DNA from 3 places in the Atlantibacter sp. genome. Region 2 is predicted to be linked to each of the others. Evidence: predicted binding sites of a transcription regulator. Region 2 holds the regulator's gene; each other region holds the start of a gene.
The links. The regulator PhoB, encoded in region 2, activates phosphate uptake and scavenging genes when phosphate is short. The targets are predictions, from matches to a motif close to CTGTCATAAAACTGNCNNAT.

Region 1 (4,217 bases), on a different contig from region 2:
CAGTTTAAAATTCATGAGCCAGTGCTGGATGTGCGCCACGTTTTACCGCTCCACCAACTCGATGTACTGGTTACCCCGCTGGTAGCGTTTGATTCCGCTGGTCAGCGCCTCGGCATGGGCGGCGGCTTTTATGACCGCACGCTGCAAAACTGGCGTCAACACGGCCTTTTCCCGGTTGGCTATGCCCATGATTGCCAGCATGTAGAATCCCTGCCGGTTGAAGAGTGGGATATCCCACTGCCCGCCGTGATCACGCCGACCGCTACCTTGGAATGGCAATAAAAAAACCCACCGAAGTGGGCTTTTTCAATTCAGAAAAATCAGTAAAGCAGACGCGCGCGGATGGTGCCCGGGATCGCTTTCATCGCCTGTAGTGCATTAAACGCAACATCTTCCTCCGCATCGATATCAATCACCACATAACCCATTTGCGACGTGGTTTGCAAATACTGGGCCGCGATGTTCACGCCCTGCTCAGCGAAGATCTGGTTGATAGCGGTCAGAATACCCGGACGGTTTTCGTGAATGTGCAGCAGACGGCTGACGCGCCCTTCGTGCAGCGGCAGCGACACTTCCGGGAAGTTCACGGCTGACAGGGTCGAGCCGTTATCAGAGTACTTCGCCAGTTTACCTGCCACTTCCAGGCCGATGTTTTCCTGCGCTTCCTGGGTGGAGCCGCCCACGTGCGGCGTCAGGATCACGTTATCGAATTCGCACAGCGGTGAGTTAAACGGATCGCTGTTGGTAGCCGGTTCGGTCGGGAATACGTCGATTGCCGCACCCGCCAGATGTTTGCGTGACAGCGCATCGCACAGCGCCGGGATATCTACCACGGTGCCGCGCGCGGCGTTGATCAGCAGCGAGCCCGGCTTCATCAGCGCCAGCTGCTCCGCGCCAATCATATCTTTGGTGGAGGCGTTTTCCGGCACATGCAGGCTAACCACGTCGCTCATGTTAAGAAGTTCAGAGAGAAATTGTACCTGCGTGGCGTTGCCCAGCGGCAGCTTGCTTTCGATATCGTAGAAGTAAACGTGCATGCCCAGCGATTCCGCCAGAATGCCCAGTTGGGTGCCGATATGGCCGTAGCCGATGATCCCCAGTTTTTTACCACGCGCTTCAAAAGAACCCGCCGCCTGTTTGTTCCAGATACCGCGGTGCGCTTTGGCGTTCGCTTCAGGTATGCCGCGCAGCAGCAGCAGCAGTTCGCCGATCACCAGTTCGGCAACCGAACGGGTATTAGAGAATGGCGCGTTAAACACCGGCACGCCACGACGCGCCGCCGCCTGCAAATCAACCTGGTTGGTGCCGATGCAGAAACAGCCTACCGCCACCAGTTTTTCCGCCGCAGCGAAGATCTCTTCAGTCAGATGAGTACGGGATCGCAGGCCGATGAAATGGGCATCACGGACGGACTCTTTCAGTTGCTCGCTGTCCAGCGCGCCTTTGTGATATTCGATATTGGTATACCCTGCTGCGCGCAGGCTATCGATGGCTTTCTGGTGAACACCTTCCACCAGTAAGAATTTAATCTTGTCTTTTTCCAGTGATACTTTTGCCATTTCCCGACCCTGTTATTCTGAGCTGATGTTGTGCTGGGTAATAAGTCACCCTTCTGCCAACATATCAAAATTTCGCGGCCCGGCAATATGAACGTTTGCGTCACGATTTTGAAGAAATATCATCCAACTGCAAAAGCCAGAATAAAATATTGCCCGAAAGAATAAAGACGAAAGGAATGACAGGAGTGTGTCGTAATTGTGACAGATGTCACCAAATTTCCCAGGGGAAATTTTTTTCTGGAACAGGGTACTTTCGTACCCCGCTCAGATCATTTCACGATAGTTTTCACGCCGTCGGCGGTGCCGATCAGTGCGACGTCAGCGCCACGGTTAGCAAACAGCCCTACCGTGACCACACCCGGAATGCTGTTAATTGCGTTTTCCAGCGCCACAGGGTCAATGATTTCAAGGCCATGCACGTCAAGGATCACGTTGCCGTTATCGGTCAACACGCCCTGGCGATACTCCGGACGGCCGCCCAGCTTAACCAGTTGACGCGCCACGCAGCTGCGGGCCATCGGGATCACTTCCACCGGCAGCGGGAACGCGCCAAGAATATCCACCTGTTTGGACGCATCCGCGATACAGATAAATTTCTCCGCCACCGAGGCTATGATTTTCTCGCGGGTTAACGCCGCGCCACCGCCTTTGATCATCTGCATATGGCCGTTGATCTCGTCAGCGCCGTCAACGTAGATCCCCAGCGAATCCACCTCGTTGAGATCGTAAACGGTAATGCCGAGCGCCTTGAGTTTTTCGGTGGAAGCATCAGAGCTTGAAACCGCGCCATCGATTTGATGCTTAATGGTGCCAAGCGCATCAATAAAATGTGCGGCGGTCGATCCTGTACCCACTCCTACGATGGTGCCGGGCTGCACATACTGAAGCGCTGCCCAACCCACTGCTTTTTTCAGTTCATCCTGCGTCATGGTCTTTTGCCTGTGGTATGAAATCTGTGGCGCATTATAGAACAAGGCGTGACGAAAAGGGGTATCTATTGGCGCGGCAAATATCCGCCAGATTCTGTTTTTGTCGGTAACGCCGGGAAAATTATGTCATAGTGCCCAATAGTACCGATTATCAGGAATTCAGGAGCAGCCCCGAGACATGAAACGCCCGGACTACAGAACATTGCAGGCGCTGGACGCAGTCATTCGTGAACGCGGTTTTGAGCGCGCGGCGCAGAAACTGTGCATCACTCAATCGGCGGTGTCGCAGCGGATAAAGCAACTGGAGATTCTGTTCGGCCAGCCGTTGCTGGTGCGTACCGTGCCGCCCCGCCCGACCGAACAAGGGCAAAAACTGCTGGCACTGCTGCGCCAGGTGGAGCTGCTGGAAGATGAGTGGCTGGGGGATGAGCAAACCGGCTCGACGCCGCTGCTGCTGTCGCTGGCGGTCAACGCCGACAGTCTGGCGACGTGGCTGCTGCCAGCGTTAGCGCCGGTGCTGGTGGATTCGCCGATTCGCCTCAATCTTCAGGTCGAAGATGAAACCCGTACCCAGGAACGCCTGCGTCGCGGCGAAGTGGTCGGCGCGGTGAGTATTCAGCCCCAACCGCTGCCAAGCTGCCTTGTGGATCAACTGGGCGCGCTGGATTACCTGTTTGTGGCCTCGAAAGCCTTTGCGGAACGCTATTTCCCTAACGGCGTTACCCGCGCCGCATTGCTGAAAGCCCCTGCCGTGGCGTTCGATCATCTGGACGATATGCATCAGGCGTTTTTGCAGCAGAACTTCGACCTGTCGCCGGGCAGCGTACCCTGCCACATCGTCAACTCGTCTGAAGCCTTTGTGCAACTGGCGCGTCAGGGCACCACCTGCTGTATGATCCCGCATCTGCAGATTGAAAAAGAGCTGGCAAGCGGTGAGCTAATCGACCTGACGCCGGGCCTGTTTCAGCGCCGGATGCTCTACTGGCACCGTTTTGCGCCGGAAAGCCGGATGATGCGCAACGTCACCGATGCACTGTTGGAATACGGACACAGAGTGTTGCGCCAGGTATAAACAAACCCGCCAGTTGGCGGGTTTGTTGTTATTACTGCGCGGTTTGCGAAGGCGTGGTGGTCTGCCCCTGACCTGGCTGCAGTTCAAACACCACATCGACTTGATCGTCAAACTGAATGGTCGGTTGCTCGTAGGTTTCCTGAGCGGATACCGCAGGCGCGGCGTCTGCTTTCATCATGCGAACCACCGGGCTCGGCTGATAGTTGGAAACATGATAACGCACGCTGTAAACCGGGCCGAGTTTGCCTTCGAAACCTTCCGCCAGCTGTTGCGCCTGGTGGGTGGCGTCATCAATCGCCGCTTTACGCGCTTTATCTTTGTATTGCTCCGGGTCCGCTACGGCTAAGGAGACTGCACGAATTTCGTTCAGGCCCGCTTTTAACGCCCCGTCGAGCAAGTTATTAAGCTTATCGAGCTGGCGTACAGTGACTTCAACGGTACGGATCGCGCGATAGCCTTTAAGAATGCTTTTGCCGTTCTGGTAGTCGTAATCCGGCTGGGTACGCAAATTTGCCGAATTGATATCTTTTTTCTCTACCCCGTTTTCCTGCAGGAAAGTGAGGTATTGCGCAACGCGGTCGTCAGCCTGTTTTTTAGCTGCGGCGGCGTCTTTAGCTGAAACATTCACTTCGATAGCGAGTGTCGCGATATCCGGCA
Region 2 (4,217 bases):
TTGTCATTCACTTTATCCGCCAGAATTTTCCCGTCGGCGCTACGGGCCAGTTCCACGCGGGGTGGCTGTAGTTTGCCGTCCGGCAGATAGCGGGCGCGATACTGGCTCCAGAACGCGCGATAGGCCACGCCTTTAACTTCAAATTCCACTTCCGCCAGACACTCGGCGGTGTCGCGGGTCATCAAATCATTCTGCGACTGGGAGATGGTGTTGAGGCGCGGCGTCTTGTGATACAGCGCCAGGCAAACGGCATCAAGCAGGGTGGTTTTCCCCGCGCCGGTTGGCCCGGTGATAGCAAACAGTCCATTGCTGGAAAACGGCTCCTGGGTAAAGTCGATTTTCCATTCACCCTTCAGGGAGTTGAGGTTCTTAAGACGCAGGCTCAAAATCTTCATGCGTTTTCCTCCTGCTGCATCGTCTCCAGGGTTTGGGCGAACAGCGTCCTCAACCTGGCGGCTTCATCCTCTTCCAGCGCTTCGCTTTGCAGGCGGCGCTCAAACACTTCCTCTACACTGAGTTCGCTCAGGGTTTCGGTTTCCAGCCGGGCGATAGCCTGTTCCCGCTGCTCGCGGTTACGGCGCAGTAAGATCACTTCCACCGGCAGATTTTCGGTCATGGCAACGATCTGGCGCTGCATATCGTGCAGGAAATCATCGCTGACAATTTCGATATTCAGCCAGGTTTTCGGCTCGGCGGGCGCGTCGCGCCACTGCTCAAGCTGCTGCTCGATTTGCGCCAGCGTGCCTTTGATCATCGCCAGCGGCTGGGTAACCGGTACTGCCAGCGGGGTGATTTTCGCCAGCGATGCGCCGGAAAACTCCACCAGATTCACTACTTTTTCACTGCCGGTTTCATCAAAACTTAACGGGATCGGCGAGCCGCAATAGCGGATATGTTCGCTCTTTGCCACCGCCTGGGCGCGATGAATATGGCCCAGGGCGATGTAATCCGCCGCCGGGAAATGGCTGGCGGGGAACGCGTCGAGGGTGCCGATGTAAATATCGCGTACCGCGTCGGTTTTAGTGACGCCCAGCGCGGTTAAATGGCCGGTTGCGATAACCGGCAGCGCGCGTTCGCCGCGCAACTGGCAGGCGGCTTCAAAGCACTCCTGGTAATGATGGGTAATGGCGTCCAGCAGTTGCAGTTGTTTATCGCTGCCCGATTCGCCGGCGCGGCTTTTGGTGATGTCGCGCGGGCGTAAAAACGGGACAGGGCACAGTACCGCGCCCGGCTCGCCATTCCGTTTATTGATAATCAATGCCTGGCCTTCAGGATCACGCTGCGCGCTGGCGACCACCCGGGTATTCAGGCAGGCCAGCAGTTCGCGGGATTCGTTGAGCGTCGCAACCGAATCATGATTGCCCGCCAGGACGATTAACTCACAGCCGGTCGGCTGGAGATCCACCACGAAGCGGTTATACAGTTCACGGGCGTAGCTCGGCGGCGAACCGGTATCAAAGATATCCCCGGCGACGATAATGGCATCCACCTGCTGCTCCGCCGCCGTCTGGCGCAGCCACGTCAGGAAGGCCTGGTGCTCCGCCGCGCGGCTTTTGGTATAAAAATTTTGACCGAGATGCCAGTCTGAGGTGTGGAGGATGCGCATCGTCATTCCCTGTGGCGTAAAAGCGAAAGGGGGATTATAACCCTCCTTATACTTCACTGTCCTGAGGTCAGATTTATACAGCAAACTGATGGGTCATAAGACCGTCATCTTTTTCATAAATCTGTCATAAAACTGACGCATAATGGCGCCGCATTCAGAAAATTCGACTTAATTTGACAGGGCTAATCATGGCGAGACGTATCCTGGTCGTTGAAGATGAAGCGCCAATCCGTGAGATGGTGTGCTTCGTACTCGAACAAAATGGCTTCCAGCCGGTTGAAGCGGAAGATTATGACACCGCGGTGAATCAGCTTAACGAACCCTGGCCCGACCTTATCCTGCTGGACTGGATGTTGCCGGGCGGTTCCGGGCTTCAGTTTATTAAACATCTCAAACGCGAAGCGCTGACCCGCGATATCCCGGTCATGATGCTGACCGCGCGCGGTGAAGAAGAAGACCGGGTGCGCGGGCTGGAAACCGGCGCGGACGATTACATCACCAAGCCGTTCTCCCCGAAAGAGCTGGTGGCGCGGATCAAAGCCGTGATGCGCCGCATCTCCCCGATGGCGGTGGAGGAGGTGATCGAAATGCAGGGGCTGAGCCTCGACCCCAGCTCCCACCGCGTGATGACTGGCGAAAACCCTCTCGATATGGGCCCCACCGAATTCAAACTGTTACACTTCTTTATGACCCACCCGGAGCGGGTTTACAGCCGCGAGCAATTGCTTAATCACGTCTGGGGCACCAACGTGTATGTGGAAGACCGAACCGTGGACGTGCATATCCGCCGCCTGCGTAAAGCGCTGGAGCTGAGCGGGCACGATCGTATGGTGCAAACGGTTCGCGGAACCGGCTACCGCTTCTCAAGTCGTTTTTAATCACGATAACCGGAGAGTGACGCGTGCTGGAACGGCTGTCATGGAAAAGGCTGGCCCTTGAGCTGGTGCTGTGTTGTATCCCGGCCCTGATTCTGGGGGCCATTTTTGGTTACTGGGCGTGGTTTCTGCTGCTGGCGGTCACCAGCCTGCTGGTCTGGCATTTCTGGAATTTGATGCGCCTTTCCTGGTGGATTTGGGTCGATCGCAGCATGACGCCGCCGCCGGGGCGGGGGAGCTGGGACCCGCTGCTGTACGGCCTGCATCAAATGCAGTTGCGGAACAAAAAGCGCCGCCGCGAGCTGGGCAGCCTGATCAAACGCTTTCGCAGCGGCGCGGAATCCTTGCCGGATGCGGTGATCCTCACCACCGAAGAGGGCAATATCTTCTGGTGTAACGGCCTGGCTCAGCAACTGCTGGGGCTGCGCTGGCCGGACGATAACGGTCAAAACATCCTTAACCTGCTGCGCTACCCCGAATTCACCAACTGGCTAAAGGGGCGGCAGTTTACTCGCCCGCTGAATCTGGTGCTGAATAACGGCCGCCACCTGGAATTCCGCGTTATGCCTTACAGCGAAGAACAGCTATTAATGGTGGCGCGCGACGTGACGCAAATGCACCAGTTGGAAGGCGCACGGCGTAATTTCTTCGCTAACGTCAGTCACGAATTGCGTACACCGCTGACGGTGCTCCAGGGCTATCTGGAAATGATGGACGATAAACCGCTCGAAGGCCCGCTGCGCGAGAAAGCCATCCATACCATGCGCGAGCAAACCCACCGGATGGAAGGCCTGGTCAAGCAACTGCTGACCCTGTCGAAAATCGAGGCCGCGCCCGCGCTGGTGCTGAATGAGCAAATTGACGTGCCGATGATGTTGCGGGTGGTGGAGCGCGAGGCGCAAACCTTAAGCCATAAAAGACATACGCTTACATTTGACGTCGACAGTCATTTAAAAGTGCTGGGCAATGATGAACAACTGCGCAGTGCGATATCCAACCTGGTGTATAACGCGGTTAACCATACCCCGGAAGGCACGGCGATTACCGTAACCTGGCAGCGCACACCGCAGGGAGCAAAGTTTTCGGTACAGGATAACGGACCGGGAATTTCAGCGGAGCATATTCCGCGTCTCACCGAGCGTTTTTACCGGGTGGATAAAGCCCGTTCCCGCCAGACTGGCGGCAGCGGACTGGGGCTGGCGATTGTTAAGCACGCCCTCAGCCACCACGATGCGCGGCTTGAAATCGAGAGCCAGCCTGCTAAAGGCACCACCTTTAGTTTTGTGCTGCCGGAACGGCTTATCGCAAATCCTGCCCCGGTGCGGCAAATCAGCTAAACCCGCTGTAAAACTTAGTTTCCATGGGCCAGTAAACTGGCCCTTTTGCCGTTTGGTTTCCTGAATAACTGTCTTATTTTTGACGGTTGTTTGTTTTTTGTTCGCATTAAAAGCCATAACATTTTTAAGATTCTGGTATGAATATCTAACTCATTTCACGATTGTGGAATAATCTACTGGTTTTTAGATCCCTTATTGCCTTCAAACGTTATAAGCGTTTAAATTGCGCACCTGATGTTGCCAGACTCACTGTAATTTCGTGGTAATCCAAAAAACTATTCTCCGCCACGGCATCAGGTAAGTGTTTTTCGCTGATTTATAACGAAACGACGCTATTTCGCTCAGCGCTGGCAACCTAAACGTCATTCTTTTCAACACCACATCCACAGGCAGTTAGAC
Region 3 (4,217 bases), on a different contig from region 2:
CCGATAATCACGCTATCAAATTTCATGGCGTTGTTCCTTTTCCAGTCCGCATAATCCCTGGTAAACCCAACGGGTAAATTCCGCCTCGCGTAACGCATCCCCATACGCGACGGGGGCGATGCCTTTCCAGCGCTCGTTAAGGAACTGCGACAGTTCGCGGCAGGATTGCACCCCGCTCATCACCCCGAAGCGCTGCAATAATCCGGCGGCGCGGCAGGCGCACAACTCGCCCTGGCAGGTGCCCATGCCGATGCGGGTGCGGCGGCGTAAGTCCACCAGTTTGGTGACCGCTAATGATTCCACGGCGTAGCGCACTTCGCTGGCAGTGACCGCCTCGCATTCGCACACCAGGCTTTGGTTAAGCCGCGCGTCGTTCAGCCACTCGGCGGCGCGTTCGCCGTGGCGATACACGGCGGAACCGCGCAGCATGGTCGGCAGGGAGATCACTTTGCGCAGCGTGGTCTCCGGTTCTTCGCGCGAGCCGGGCAGCGGCGCGCTGGCGGTGGTGCAGGGCGTGGTGTTGCCCAGCTTGCGGCATACCGCGTCAGTGGCCCATTCCGCCATCAGCCGGTAGGTCATCAGTTTGCCGCCGGTGATGGTGATAAACCCGTCCAGCCCGTCGCGCTCAGCGTGATCCAGCAGCACAATGCCGCGGCTGACGTTGCGACCGCTGGGATCGTCATCAGTAGCTACCAGCGGGCGGACGCCGGAGTAGGCGCGCAGAATGCGGGTTTGCGCCATACGCGGCGCCAGTTTTGCCCCTTCGCGTAGCAGGATGTCCACTTCGCTGGCGGTGACGCGGGTATTGTCGATTTGGTCGTAGTCAACGCGGCTGGAGGTGGTGCCAATCAGTGAAATGGTGTCGCCGGGCACCAGAATATCGGCGTCGGCGGGTTTGCGGCAGCGGTTAATCACATGTTGATTTATGCGATGGCCGAGTATCAGTAACGCGCCTTTGGCAGGCAGCATCCGGATGCGCAAATCGGCGTACTCAGCGATATGCGCCCCCCAGATCCCGGCGGCATTCACCACCACGTCGGCGTAGATTTCGCGCGTTTCGCCGTGCTGATGGTCGAAAACGCGCACGCCGCGGATCTGCTCATTGTGGCGGATCAGCCCGGTCACTTCATGCCACGTATACAGCAGCGCGCCGTGTTCACGCGCATCCAGCATATTGGCGGTGGTCAGCCGGAACGGATCGACGGTGCCATCGGGCACTCGCACGCAGCCCACCAGCGCCGGGTTGACGCTGGGTTCAATCTTCAGCGCTTCCTGCGGGGTGAGTAATTCGGTGTCGATATCCGCCTGCTGGCAGGCATCGATAAACTGGCGCTGCCATTCAAACGAGTCTTCGGGCAGGGTGATAAACAGCCCGCCGGTGGGTTCTATACAGTGGCGGGCCACGCTTTTCAAAATGCGGTTTTCCGCAATGCATTCTCTTGCCGATTCTGGATCATTGACCGCATAGCGCGCGCCGCTGTGTAGTAACCCGTGGTTGCGCCCGGTCGCGCCGGTGGCAAAGTCGTGGCGCTCCAGTAAGATGGCCCTGAGGCCGCGTCGCGCGCAGTCTCTGGCAATACCCGCGCCGGTCGCGCCGCCGCCGATTATCACCACATCCGCTTGTTCTGGTCTCATCGCCTCGTCCTCTCAACACTCTGCTGTGTTAACCATTTAGCCACATTACTGGTGTGGTTTGTTTGATAACGAGCAAATTCGAACGAAAAACGAAAATATATTCCATCGTAATGCGCTTTTTTGTTCGATTGTAATAAAAGTGAAACAATATGTGCGATGTTTCACAGCATTTGCATTTAATTTTGACTACTATCACGCTCGGAAAAGAAAGTTTCCGTTGTCTTTTGTTTTCGTTGAGTACTTATCTGGGCCTGGAGAGAGCAATGCTAAGTATCTTTAAACCTGCAGCACATTCGGCAAGATTGCCTGCAGAAAAGATCGATCCCGTTTACCGCCGGTTACGCTGGCAGATTTTCATGGGGATATTTTTTGGGTACGCGGCCTATTATCTGGTGCGAAAAAACTTCGCGCTGGCAATGCCGTATTTGATTGAACAAGGATTTTCACGCGGGGACCTGGGTTTTGCGCTGTCGGGCATTTCCATTGCTTACGGCTTCTCGAAGTTCATCATGGGGTCGGTTTCTGACCGCTCCAACCCGCGCGTGTTTCTGCCTGCCGGTTTGATTCTGGCGGCGGCGGTAATGTTGTTTATGGGTTTCGTGCCCTGGGCGACATCGAGCATTGCGATTATGTTCGTACTGCTGTTCCTGTGCGGCTGGTTCCAGGGCATGGGGTGGCCGCCGTGTGGCCGTACTATGGTGCACTGGTGGTCGCAGAAAGAGCGCGGCGGGATTGTCTCGGTATGGAACTGCGCCCATAACGTGGGCGGCGGGCTTCCTCCGCTGCTGTTCCTGCTCGGTATGGCGTGGTTTAACGACTGGAAAGCGGCGCTGTATATGCCGGCATTCGGGGCCATCATCGTGGCGCTGATTGCCTTTGCGCTGATGCGTGATACCCCGCAATCCTGCGGTCTGCCGCCGATTGAAGAGTACAAAAACGACTACCCGGATGATTACAGCGATAAGCACGAAGAAGAGCTGACCGCGAAGCAGATTTTTATGCAGTACATACTGCCTAATAAACTGCTGTGGTATATCGCTATCGCTAACGTGTTTGTCTACCTGCTGCGTTACGGCATCCTCGACTGGTCACCGACCTATCTGCGTGAAGTGAAGCATTTCGCGCTGGATAAATCCTCCTGGGCCTACTTCCTGTATGAGTATGCGGGAATACCAGGCACGCTGCTGTGCGGCTGGATGTCGGACAAAGTGTTCCGGGGCAACCGTGGCGCAACCGGCGTGTTCTTTATGACGCTGGTGACCATCGCGACCATCGTTTACTGGCTCAACCCGGCGGGCAACCCGCACGTGGATATGGCCTGTATGATCATTATCGGCTTCCTGATTTATGGTCCGGTGATGCTGATTGGTCTGCATGCGCTGGAGCTGGCACCGAAAAAAGCGGCGGGTACGGCGGCAGGCTTCACCGGTCTGTTTGGTTATCTCGGCGGTTCGGTTGCCGCGAGCGCCATTGTCGGTTACACCGTGGACTTCTTCGGCTGGGACGGCGGCTTTATGGTGATGATCGGCGGCAGCATTTTAGCGGTGCTGTTGTTGATCGTGGTAATGATTGGTGAGCGTAAGCATCACCAGGAAGTGCTCGCGAAACGCGGGTAATAAAAAAGGCTGAGCTTACGGGCTCAGCCTTTTTCCTTTCTACAGTTCGATTTCAATATCGCCCTGCGCCCGGCAACAGCAGGGGAGAATGTCCCCCGGCTCGATAAACGCCAGCGGCTCAATCAGCCAGGTTACTTCACCTGCATGTAAACGGGTACGGCACGAACCGCAATACCCTTCACGACACTGATATTCCACCGCAATTTTATGCGACTCCAGCGCCGCCAGCAGGGAAGGGTGCTCATCCTGGCACAGCAGCTGTGCGCCAGAGAGGCGAAGCGTAATACGACCCATCTTAAAGCTGGAAATTGCTCAGGTCGTCGGTATCGACTTCCGAGTCAATCTGGCCGACCAGGTAAGAGCTTACTTCCACTTCCTGCGGCGCAACCTGCACGTTATCCGACACCAGCCAGGTGTTAATCCACGGAATCGGGTTGGAGCGGGTTTTGAACGGCAGATCGAGCCCAACCGCCTGCATGCGGATGTTGGTGATGTATTCCACGTACTGGCACAGAATGTCTTTGTTCAGGCCGATCATTGAGCCGTCGCGGAACAGGTAATCCGCCCACTCTTTTTCCTGCTGCGCCGCCAGTACGAACAGATCGTAAGATTCCTGTTTGCACTCTTCGGCGATTTCCGCCATTTCCGGGTCATCCGCGCCGGAACGCATCAGGTTCAGCATGTGCTGGGTGCCGGTCAGGTGCAGCGCTTCGTCGCGGGCGATCAGGCGAATGATTTTGGCGTTGCCTTCCATCAGTTCGCGCTCGGCGAAGGCGAAGGAACAGGCAAAGCTGACGTAGAAGCGAATCGCTTCCAGCGCGTTCACGCTCATCAGGCACAGGTATAACTGCTTTTTCAGGCTACGCAGGTTAACGGTCACGGTTTTGCCGTTCACCGTGTGGGTGCCTTCGCCCAGCAGATGCCAGTAGCTGGTCATCTCGATCAGGTCGTCGTAATAGCCGGAGA

Region 1: a site for PhoB is predicted at 1,745-1,764, ahead of serA (phosphoglycerate dehydrogenase). Genes of this name have one in related genera too.
Region 3: a site for PhoB is predicted at 1,764-1,783, ahead of glpT (glycerol-3-phosphate transporter). Genes of this name have one in related genera too.

What each region holds. Positions count from the first base shown of each region.
Region 1 is NZ_DAMBQK010000004.1:137,411-141,627, reverse strand. It holds gene RT120_RS06090 (5-formyltetrahydrofolate cyclo-ligase) at 1-282, shown strand, start outside; gene serA (phosphoglycerate dehydrogenase) at 321-1,559, opposite strand; gene rpiA (ribose-5-phosphate isomerase RpiA) at 1,829-2,488, opposite strand; gene argP (DNA-binding transcriptional regulator ArgP) at 2,667-3,560, shown strand; gene RT120_RS06070 (oxidative stress defense protein) at 3,592-4,217, opposite strand, start outside.
Region 2 is NZ_DAMBQK010000033.1:2,844-7,060, forward strand. It holds gene sbcC (exonuclease subunit SbcC) at 1-395, opposite strand, end outside; gene sbcD (exonuclease subunit SbcD) at 392-1,606, opposite strand; gene phoB (phosphate response regulator transcription factor PhoB) at 1,795-2,484, shown strand; gene phoR (phosphate regulon sensor histidine kinase PhoR) at 2,508-3,818, shown strand.
Region 3 is NZ_DAMBQK010000001.1:153,009-157,225, forward strand. It holds gene glpB (glycerol-3-phosphate dehydrogenase subunit GlpB) at 1-26, opposite strand, end outside; gene glpA (anaerobic glycerol-3-phosphate dehydrogenase subunit A) at 16-1,635, opposite strand; gene glpT (glycerol-3-phosphate transporter) at 1,899-3,251, shown strand; gene yfaE (class I ribonucleotide reductase maintenance protein YfaE) at 3,291-3,545, opposite strand; gene nrdB (class Ia ribonucleoside-diphosphate reductase subunit beta) at 3,547-4,217, opposite strand, start outside.